DNA from 2 places in the Sphingomonas sp. ID0503 genome. Region 2 is predicted to be linked to the other one. Evidence: predicted binding sites of a transcription regulator. Region 2 holds the regulator's gene; the other holds the start of a gene.

Region 1 (5,115 bases), 260 kb from region 2:
TCGCCAGCCATTCGGGCCGATCTGCTTGCGCGCCGTAGACCGTGTCGTACGCCAAGTTGAACAGCAGGTAGCCGAGGCTCGCGACGATCAGCCCCTTCACCGCGCCGAAGCCGAAACCGAGGAAGCGGTCCACCGGCCCGAGCACCGACCGCTTCGCCGTTCCGCCGATCGATGACGCGGCGACCTTGCCAAGGATCCAGACCACACCCCCGATCAGGGCGAAGGCCGCGACACTCGCCCCACCCGCGCTGCCGATCGGGCCGGCGAGCAGCGCGCTGACCGGCGCATGTCCGAGCTTCAGAGCGAAGATGATCGCGATCCAGGTGAGGATCGACAGCACCTCGCTGGTGAACCCACGCAGCGCACCGAAGACACCCAATCCGCCGACAAGCAGAATGACGATGATGTCGAGCGCGGTCATGCCAGCTGGCTAGCCACGCCCCAGCAGATGGTCAACGAGCGCGACGAGCGTGGCGAAGCCCGACGCGCGCATCCCCTTCCCCGCCGCCTTGGCCGACGCGGGCAGCAGTGCGCGCTCGAAACCGAGCTTGCCTGCCTCCTTTAGGCGCAGCTCGGCATGGGCGACCGGGCGGATTTCGCCGGAAAGCGCGACCTCTCCGAAAGCCACGCAGTCGGTCGGCACTGGACGCTCGGCGAGCGCCGAGACGAGGGCAGTCGCCACCGCCAGGTCCGCCGCAGGATCGGAAATCCGGTATCCGCCGGCGACGTTCAGATAGACCTCGGCCGAGGAGAAGCTGAGGCCGCAGCGCGCCTCCAGAACGGCGAGGATCATCGCCAGCCGTCCGCTGTCCCAGCCGACGACCGCCCGTCGGGGCGTGGCACCGCTCGCCAGGCGCACGGTGAGCGCCTGGATTTCGACCAGCACGGGCCGCGTGCCCTCCAGCGCCGGGAAGACGGTCGCCCCCGCCACGCTTTCGTCGCGGCTGGTCAGGAACAAAGCCGACGGGTTGGTCACCTCCCCCAGCCCGCCCTCGGCCATCGCAAAGACGCCGATCTCATCGGTGCCGCCGAAGCGGTTCTTGATCGCGCGAAGGATGCGATACTGGTGGCTGCGCTCCCCTTCGAAGGCGAGCACGGTGTCGACCATATGTTCGAGCACGCGCGGGCCAGCGATCGACCCGTCCTTGGTGACATGGCCCACGAGGACAAGCGCCGTCCCGCGTTCCTTGGCGAAGCGGATCAGCTCCTGAGACGAGGCGCGGACCTGGCTGACGGTGCCGGGCGCGCCTTCGATCAGGTCCGAGTGCATGGTCTGGATCGAGTCGATGACGAGCAGCGCGGGCGGAGGCCCCGCCTCCAAGGTCGTCAGGATGTCGCGCACCGAAGTCGCCGCCGCCAGCTGGACGGGCGCCTTCCCCAGGCCGAGCCGCCGCGCGCGCAACCGCACCTGATCGGCGGCCTCCTCGCCGGAGATATAGGCGACCGGCAAACCGCGATTCGCCAGCTTCGCCGCGGCCTGAAGGAGGAGCGTCGACTTGCCGATGCCCGGATCGCCACCGATCAGCGTCGCCGATCCCGCGACAAAGCCGCCGCCCAGCGCGCGGTCGAACTCGGCAATGCCGGTCGGGAGGCGTGCGGGCAGCTCGACCTCGGCATCAAGGGCCACTAGTGACACCGACTGGCCGCCGCTGCGCAGGTGATGCTTCTGCGCGAACGGGGTCAGGAGCACGCCCGCCTCCTCAACCATCGTGTTCCATTCGGCACAGTCGGCACATTGCCCCTGCCACCGATGCGAGACCCCGCCGCAGGCCTGGCAGACATAGCGTTTTTGAGCCTTGGCCATGTCGCACTCCGAGTGAACAGAGAGGGAACATAGCTGAGAGCCTGGAAAAAGCAATCTGACGTAGTTCGGATGACCATACCCTTGAAACTGCCTGTACTATTCCCATCTTTCCGCGTGCCAGGGTCAGTCGCTTCGGGGCTGGCCGGCACGGTCCGGCGGATGTCCGCGGGCCGCAAACAACCTCATTCGCTGAAAGGGTTTGAGCTATGCGTACTTTGGATTTTGCCCCCCTCCTCCGCTCCTCCATCGGGTTCGAGAACCTGAACCGCTTGGTCGATTTCGCGACGCGTGGCGAGGGCGACGCCTATCCCCCGTACAACATTGAGAAGCTGAATGACGGCGAGTACCGCATCTCCATGGCGGTGGCCGGCTTCTCGCAGGACGAGATCGACGTCACGGTGCAGGACAACGTCCTGATCGTCACCGGACAGGGCGCCGACGAGACCGACACGGGCGAGCGTCAGTTCCTCCACCGTGGGATCGCGAAGCGCGCGTTCGAGCGTCGCTTCCAGCTTGCCGACGTCATCAAGGTGACGGGTGCCAGCTACGAGCACGGCCTGCTCAACATCGCGCTGGTCCGCGAGGTGCCGGAGCACAAGAAGCCCCGCAAGATCGAGATCGGCGGCAGTGCCCATGTGCAGCCCGCTGCGATTGAGGGCGAGGTTCGTCAGGCCGCGTAAGCATTACGCCTGACGAATGCTGAGGGGCCGGCCTGCGCCAAGCGGGCCGGCCCTTTTTGTCATCTTCGCCGCCTCAGCACGATGTAGAGCGCCCCCTGCCCGCCGTGGCGCGGATGGGCGTTGCGCACGGCGGCGATCCGGGACGCGTATGCAGAGCCGGCCAACCAGTCGCCCACCGCCGCGCGGATCGCGCCGCGTCGCGGGCCGAGCGCGTCATGACGCTCGACCGGCGGCTTGCCGGTTACCAATAGGATCAGCCGCGCCTCTTCAGCGACAGCGCGCGACAGGCTGGACTCCAGAAGCGCGTGAGCGCTGGCGAGGGTGTGGCCGTGGAGGTCGATCGAAATATCAGGGGCGACGAGACCGCGTGAGAGCCGGCGGTCCCAGGAGGCATCGAGAGTCTCGCCCGGCTTGGCGATCTTCCCACTCGTGCCTAGGGATGGCGAGGTACGCGTGACGACAACTGGCGTTTGCTGCCCGTCCCTCGACTTCGCTCGGGACGAACGAACTTCTGTCGTAACGGACGGTGCCAACGCCACCCGCTTCACAAGCGGGCGAACGCTGTCGGTCACGCGGCGCCAGAGCGCCTGTTCGTCAGGATCGAGCCGTCGCCCCGCCATGAGCCGCCCCCGCGCCGGTCAGCCGCTCCGCCGCCGCCTTCGGGAGCAGGATGTAGGCCTGGCCTCGGCCCGACATGCCCCCGGCAAGCACCCGCGCGTAGGTGCCCGCACCCCAGAAGGTGTCGAAGCGGTTCGCGCCCTTGATCGCACCGCCGGTATCCTGCGCGACCCACAGGCCTGTCGCCTCCACGCGGTCTACAGCGAGCCAAACGGGAGCGCCGAGCGGCACGAACTTCGGATCGACGGCACAGCTGACGCGGCCCGCCACCGGCTGGTTCATCGCGCCCAGCGGCCCGGCGCCGGTCAGCACCTTGAAGAACACGAAGCTTTTATTCTCGTTCATCAGCGCGCGGCCCTGTTCGGGGTTGGCGCGCAGCCAGGCCATGATGCCCTGCATCGATTGCGCCTGCCCCGGCTGGAACAGGCCGCGCTTCTTCATCAGCGAACCGATGCCGACATATTCGCGGCCGTTCTGCCCATCATAGCCGATCCGCATGATCGAGCCATCGGCGAGCCTGAGCCGGCCCGAGCCCTGGATCTGCAGGAAGAAGAACTCGATCGGATCGGCGGCATAGCCGATCTCCAGCTTCTTGCCCTTGAGCGCGCCCTCGTCGATCGCCTTGCGATCGGGATAGGGGATGAGCTTGCCGTCTTTTACCTTGCCGCGAATCCTGCGGCCCTTGAGGTCGGGCGAGAACTGGCCAAGATCGGCCTCGATCAGGTCGTCGGGACGCGCGTAGACCGGCGTGTCATAGCCGGGTGCCTTCTCCTTCGATCCGGCTATCTCCGGCTCGTAATAGCCGGTGGCGAAGGCCCTGCCCTCACCCACGACGACCGGGCGGAAGTGGCTGGAGAAGAAGGCGGGAGCGTCGCCGTCGGGCCAGGCCTTGGCCGCGCTGCAAACCGAATCCCAGTCGCCGCGCCGGGTCAGGCCGCTACTGTCCTCGCGCCGCATCAAGGCCGGGCAGGTCAGGCGAAACGCGCGGAGCGCGGGGGCGGCGCGGATCGGCTCGAGGTCGAAGCTGGCAAGCGAGGGGCCGGCCTTGACGCCGAGCGCTACGGCGGTCGTCGGCGGCGCGATCGGCTTGGGCGGCGTGACGGCGACAGGCGGCGGCGCGGGAGCGACCGCCACGGTCGGCGGCGGGACCGCTCGCCCCACGCAACCGGCAAGCAGAAGCGCGGCAAAGGCGGCCGCGACGCTACGCATCGAGGTCACGCCGCCTCGTCGGTCTCGGTCAGGATCCAGTTCGGGTCGGCAGCGCGGATGTTGCGGCTGAACGTCCACACGTCATCGGTGACGACGGCGTCGCTCAAGGAGCCAGCGACGACCTCGCCCTCCGCATTACGCGTGACGGCGGCAATGTCGGCCTTGAAGCGGACGGTGACATGCGCGGTCTGGCCATCGAGCTCGGCACGCTCGATCTGCGCGCGCTCGATCGAGATCAGCCGGTTCTCCAGAACCAGCCCGGCTTCCTTGCGACCGGCGATGGCCTCACGGAACGCGCTCGCCACCTCGGCATCGGCGAGTTGCGCGAGCTCCTTCTCATCGCCCTTCCAGAAGGCTGCGAGGATCATGCCGTAGGCGGAACGCGCACCTTCCAGGAAGGCGGCGGGATTGAACGTCGGATCGGCGGCGGCGATCTGCCGGACGCCGGCCGCAGCACTCTCACCAACGGCAGCGTCCACGACCGGAGCGCCGTCGTTGAGCGCGGCCTGCGTCGGGCGCAGCGCCGTTACAGGACGCGCCGCGCCTTCCAACGGCTTGGCGATCGGCTGCTCGTGCCCCGTGCGTTTGCCCAGCACGCTGTAGAGCCGGAGGGCGACGAAGCCGGCAACCATCGCCAGGAGAATGATCGTGACCACCGCAATCCCTTTATCTTCGCAGGCCAACATAGGCCCATGACACGAATCTTTCAAACGCCCTGCCCGGCCATATGGTCCGCCGCCCGTGCGGTGCGTTGCCCTGCCCCTTCCGCGCTGCTAGGCGCGGGCGGAAACGGGGCGACAATGC
Region 2 (5,115 bases):
CACTCGACGGTGCGACGGCGGAGGCGGCGTTTGCCGACATCCTCGACGGCAAGGTCGAGGCGGAGGTGATCGCGCCCTTCCTCGTCACCATGGCGGAGCGCGACGAGACCAGCATCGAGATCGCCGCCGCCGCGCGCGCGCTGCGCGCCCGCATGATCCGCGCGGCCGCTCCCGCCAACGCAATCGACGTCTGCGGCACCGGCGGTGACGGCGCGCACAGCCTCAACATCTCGACGGCGGTGGCGCTGGTCGTCGCGGCCTGCGGCGTACCGGTCGCCAAGCACGGCAACCGCGCCGCCTCCTCAAAGGCCGGGGCTGCGGACACGCTGGAGGCGCTCGGTCTCGATCTCGATCGCGCCGCAGAGACGGCGGAGGAGAGCCTGGCCGACCTCGGCATCGCCTTCTTCTTCGCGCAGAAGTACCACCCGGCGCTCGGTCGCCTTGCGACGGTCCGCAAGGCAATCGGGCGGCGGACGATCCTCAACCTGCTCGGTCCGCTCTGCAATCCCGCAGGGGTGCGCCGCCAGTTGATTGGGGTGGCTCGGGTCGATTACCTCGAAACGATGGCCGAGGCACTCGAGCTGCTCGGCAGCGATGCCGCGATGGTGGTCGCGGGCGAGGAGAACCTCGACGAGTTATCGATCGCGGGGCCGAGCCGCGCCGTGACGTTGTCGGCGAACGGCCTCGCCTCCAGCAAGGTCACGCCGGAGGATGCCGGGCTGCCCGACCATCCCCTCGACGCCATCAGGGGTGGTGACGCCGCCTACAACGCCGCCGCGCTGCGCCGCTTGCTGGAGGGTGAGCTTGGGCCCTATCGCGATGCCGTGCTGCTCAATGCCGCTGCCGCTCTGAAGGTGGCCGGTGAAGTCTACGGGCTTCGCGACGGAGCCGAAGAAGCCGCCGAGGCCATCGACAAGGGGCTGGCCAAGGCGCTGCTCGACTGCTGGATCGACTTTAGCCGATGACCTCTAACCGTTTACAAGCGATCCTTCAGACCAAGTATGAAGAAGTGGCCGTGCGCAGGCCGCAGGGCCTTTCGCACTGGCCTGCTCCTTCACCGCCGCGCGGCTTCCAGCAGGCGCTACGCACGAAAGTCGAGACCCTTGGGACCGGGCTGATTGCAGAGATCAAGAAAGCATCGCCTTCTAAGGGGTTAATCCGAGGGGATTTTGACCCGCCTGCCCACGCCCGCGCTTACGAGGCCGGTGGTGCCGCCTGTCTGTCGATCCTCACCGACGAGCCGTATTTCCAGGGGAGCGCCGATTACCTGATCGCCGCGCGTGCCGCCTGCGGGCTCCCCTGCCTGCGCAAGGACTTCATGGTCGATCCGTGGCAGGTGGCGGAGGCGCGGGCCATGGGTGCGGACGCGATCCTGATCATCGTCGCGGCGCTCGACGACGGGCAGATGGCGGAGATCGAGGCGGCGGCGATCGAACTCGACATGGACGTGCTGGTCGAGGTCCACGACGCCGCCGAGATGGCGCGCGCCGCCGGCCTGCGGTCGCGCCTGATCGGCGTCAACAACCGCGACCTTCGCGACTTCACCGTCGACATCGGCCGCACCATCGATCTCGCCGCGCTTGCGCCCGAAGGCAGCCTGATCGTCGCCGAGAGCGGCCTTGGCAGCCGCGCCGATCTCGACCGGCTGGCCGAATATGGCGTGCGTGCCTGCCTGGTGGGCGAGAGCCTGATGCGGCAGGCGGATGTCCGGACCGCGACCGAGCGCCTGTTGACCGGCGACTGAGTTCGCCCCAAGCGAATGTTGTTGACAGCATCGCGGAACATTCACTACCTGTTCCACATTCGTTCCCGAGTGAGGGCACCGACATGCTGACGCGCAAGCAACACGACCTCCTCTGCTTCATCAGCGACCGTCTGGCGGAGAGCGGAGTGTCGCCTTCGTTCGAGGAGATGAAAGAGGCGCTGGACTTGAAGTCTAAATCCGGCGTGCACCGCCTGATCAGCGCGCTTGAGGAGCGCAACTTCATCCGCCGCCTGCCGAACCGCGCCCGCGCGCTGGAAATTCTTCGGCTGCCTGAGGGAGTTCCGGCGAAGAAGGCGGCACCTGCGGCCGCGAACACCAACACGCCGGTGAAGAGCGAAGTGCCGGTGACACCGCCGGTTGCGGCCAACGACGTGATCGAGATTCCGCTGCACGGGCGTATCGCGGCCGGCATGCCGATCGAGGCGCTGGAGGGGCAAAGCTCACTCTCCGTTCCCGCCGCCCTCCTGGGCCCCGGTGAGCATTACGCCCTCGAAGTTTCCGGAGATTCGATGGTGGAGGCCGGCATTCTCGACGGCGACTATGCGCTCATCCGCCGCGTCGATAGTGCGAGGGAGGGCGAGATCGTCGTCGCTCTCGTCGATGACGCCGAGGCCACGCTCAAGTATTTCCGCCGTGAGGGGCAGATGGTGCGCCTCGATCCGGCGAACCGCGCCTATGATCCGCAACGCTACGCCCCAGCGCAGGTGCGGATCCAGGGCCGGCTGGCCGGGCTGTTGCGGCGGTATTGAGCCGGACCGCGCGCCAGGGGTGATCGTCGCGCGGCAGACGTGCTGCCGTTACGCGGACACGGTCGAAGTCTATGGCCAGGCCGCCGGTCTCCGCGAGGAGCGTTCGGTCGGCCTTAATCCATCTTGGGCGGCAGCTGCGCGGCAGTCGCCGGTCGCTAACGGCAATGTCGGCCATCGCGCAGGCTCGATTGGTTTGGCGGATCGGCGCGAACTGGTCGCTGCGGCTCGCCAGGACCGTCCAGCTTCGCCCACCCCGCGCGACGCGCGCCATGCAGAAGTCGCGGGTGCAGCGGGCGTTGGGGAGCATTTCGAGATCGAGAAGGGCTTCGTCGCTGCCGGCAATTTCGGCGAGCGTGTCGCGGGTGTAGTCTCGGGCACGGGGCCGAAGCAGGGCGAAGCGTCCATCGGATGTCCGCAGCGCCAAGTGCTGACCGTCACCCGTGACGAGGAGGTCCGGCGCAGGAGTCATGAGAGCCATTGCTACTCCGATCAGCGCCGGTGCCAGGCCCCATAGGCGCAGGCGTGTGCGCCACAGCGCAAGCCACAGCCCGCCCGCCACCATCAGAGCGAAAGCGGCAGGCGGCATCGACGGGAGAGCGGCGACCGCGCCCGGTGCGTCGCCGGCGGCACGGGCGATGGCGAGCAGCGCCTCGATTGCCAATCCGGTCGCCCACCATAACGGCGCGCCGAGGCCGATGATGTCGAGCAGCAGCGCCACCGCCTCCAGAGGCATGATGACGAAGGTGCTGAGGGGGATGGCGACGATGTTCGCGAAAGCGCCGTAGAGGCCAGCCTTATGGAAGTGGAACAAAGCGATCGGGGCGAGCGCCGCTTCGATGAGGAGACCGGTGGCGATCAGTCCGCCGAGCGCGCGCAGGAGCCGCCATCCCCTACCCTCTTCCCGGCGCGCGAGCAGGCGGCGGGTGAGCGGGAGTTCGTGGAGCGCCACGATCGCGGTCGCGGCGGTGAAGCTCATCTGGAAACTGGGACCGGCCAGCGCCTCCGGCCAGAAGACGAGAACGAGCAGCGCGCCCGTCGCCACCAGCCGCAGGGTGATCGCCTGCCGCCCAAGCGCAAGGCCGCCGAGGACGAGGAGTGCGGCGATGCACGACCGGACTGTCGGCACCTCGCCGCCGCTGAGCAGCGTGTAGCCGATCGCGGCGACGGCCCCCGCTCCGCCCGCAATGAGCGGCAGCGGCCAGTGCAGCGCAAGACGTGGGCTAAGCGCGAGGAGACGCATCGTCAGCAGGATCGCCGCGCCGACAACGGCGGTGACATGCAGACCGCTGATTGACAGAAGGTGCGCGAGACCGCTGCGCCGCATCGCCTCGGCATCCGCGTCCGCAATCGCGCCTTCGTCTCCGGTCACGAAGGCGGTAGCGATGCCGCCGGGCGAGCCGGGCAGTTGCGCCTCGATGTGGCGGGAAAGCTGCGCCCGCCATTGCGGCAGGCGGGAAAGGCCGAATGGCGGCTCACCCTTTGCCGTGATCGTAACAGGGGCAAAGGCCCGACCGGTCGCGCCGATGCCGTCGAACCAGGCAACGCGGGCGAAGTCATATGCGCCCGGCAGAACCGGCTCACCTGGCGGCATCAGGCGGGCGCGGAGCGACAATGTATCGCCGATGCTAAGGCCGGCAGGCACATCCTCCTCTGCCACATTCACACGGGCGCGGGCGGGTGGACCGCCCGCCGTGAGCGGTGTGGCGATCGTCAGGCGAATGAGGCCGCGTGCCGGCAGGCCTTCGACGCGCTCGACCGGACCGGACAGCGTCACGACACGGGGACGATCGAGGCGCGGAGCGGCGACCCGCTCCGCCTTGGCCCAAATCGCGAGGCAGCCCAGAACGGCCGCGAGTGCGCCTATGAGGATAGCGCGCGAGAAGCGGCCACCATGGCCCGAAGCACCGGCGGCTACGCCGATCGCGCCTGCGATGGCGAGGAACCCGATCCAGCCGTCCTGTGTCGGAACCGCGAACCAGGCCGCGATGCCTGCGCCAAAAGCGACCGGTAGCCAAAGCGGCAGATGGTCCCGCTCCGCCTCCAACACGGCTTCAATCCGCGCGTCGGCCCGTACCGGCGACGTGGTTTGAAGCAGGCGGAGGGCTATGCTAGGGGCCGTGCCGATTTCCTGGGCCTTCGGATGATTTCGGGGCCGATCCTTGGAGAATATGCGCTTGAGCGCAAGCACCCCGGCAGCGGCGGCCACCCCGGTCGTCACGCGCTTCGCCCCCTCCCCCACCGGCTTCCTGCACATCGGGGGCGCGCGCACCGCCCTGTTCAACTGGCTCTACGCCCGGCACACCGGCGGCAAGTTCCTGCTTCGCATTGAGGACACCGATCGCGCCCGCTCCACCCAGCCGGCGATCGACGCGATCCTGGACGGGATGCGCTGGCTTGGCCTCGACTGGGATGGGGACGCTGTGTTCCAGTTCGCCCGCGCCGATCGTCATGCCGAGGTGGCGCGCAATCTGCTGGCGCGGGGCCATGCCTATAAGTGCTTCGCCACCGCCGAGGAACTGGAGGTGATGCGCGCCGAGCAAAAAGCCAAGGGCCTGCCGCTCCGCTATGACGGCCGCTGGCGCGACCGCGATCCTTCCGAGG

Evidence for each region. Region 2 encodes LexA, which represses DNA repair genes until DNA is damaged. Its sites were predicted from a motif close to GTTCCNCNCTTGTTCT; they were not measured.
Region 1: the regulator LexA is predicted to act here: its motif matches at 1,818-1,833, upstream of radA (DNA repair protein RadA).

Annotation. Positions count from the first base shown of each region.
Region 1 is NZ_JBLZUR010000002.1:1,561,004-1,566,118, forward strand. It holds gene ACM608_RS08630 (CvpA family protein) at 1-421, opposite strand, end outside; gene radA (DNA repair protein RadA) at 431-1,804, opposite strand; gene ACM608_RS08640 (Hsp20 family protein) at 2,011-2,484, shown strand; gene ACM608_RS08645 (Smr/MutS family protein) at 2,544-3,104, opposite strand; gene ACM608_RS08650 (murein transglycosylase A) at 3,079-4,311, opposite strand; gene ACM608_RS08655 (Tim44/TimA family putative adaptor protein) at 4,317-4,967, opposite strand.
Region 2 is NZ_JBLZUR010000002.1:1,819,946-1,825,060, forward strand. It holds gene trpD (anthranilate phosphoribosyltransferase) at 1-965, shown strand, start outside; gene trpC (indole-3-glycerol phosphate synthase TrpC) at 962-1,744, shown strand; gene lexA (transcriptional repressor LexA) at 1,828-2,514, shown strand; partial or broken gene ACM608_RS09850 (ComEC/Rec2 family competence protein) at 3,047-4,768, opposite strand; gene gltX (glutamate--tRNA ligase) at 4,683-5,115, shown strand, end outside.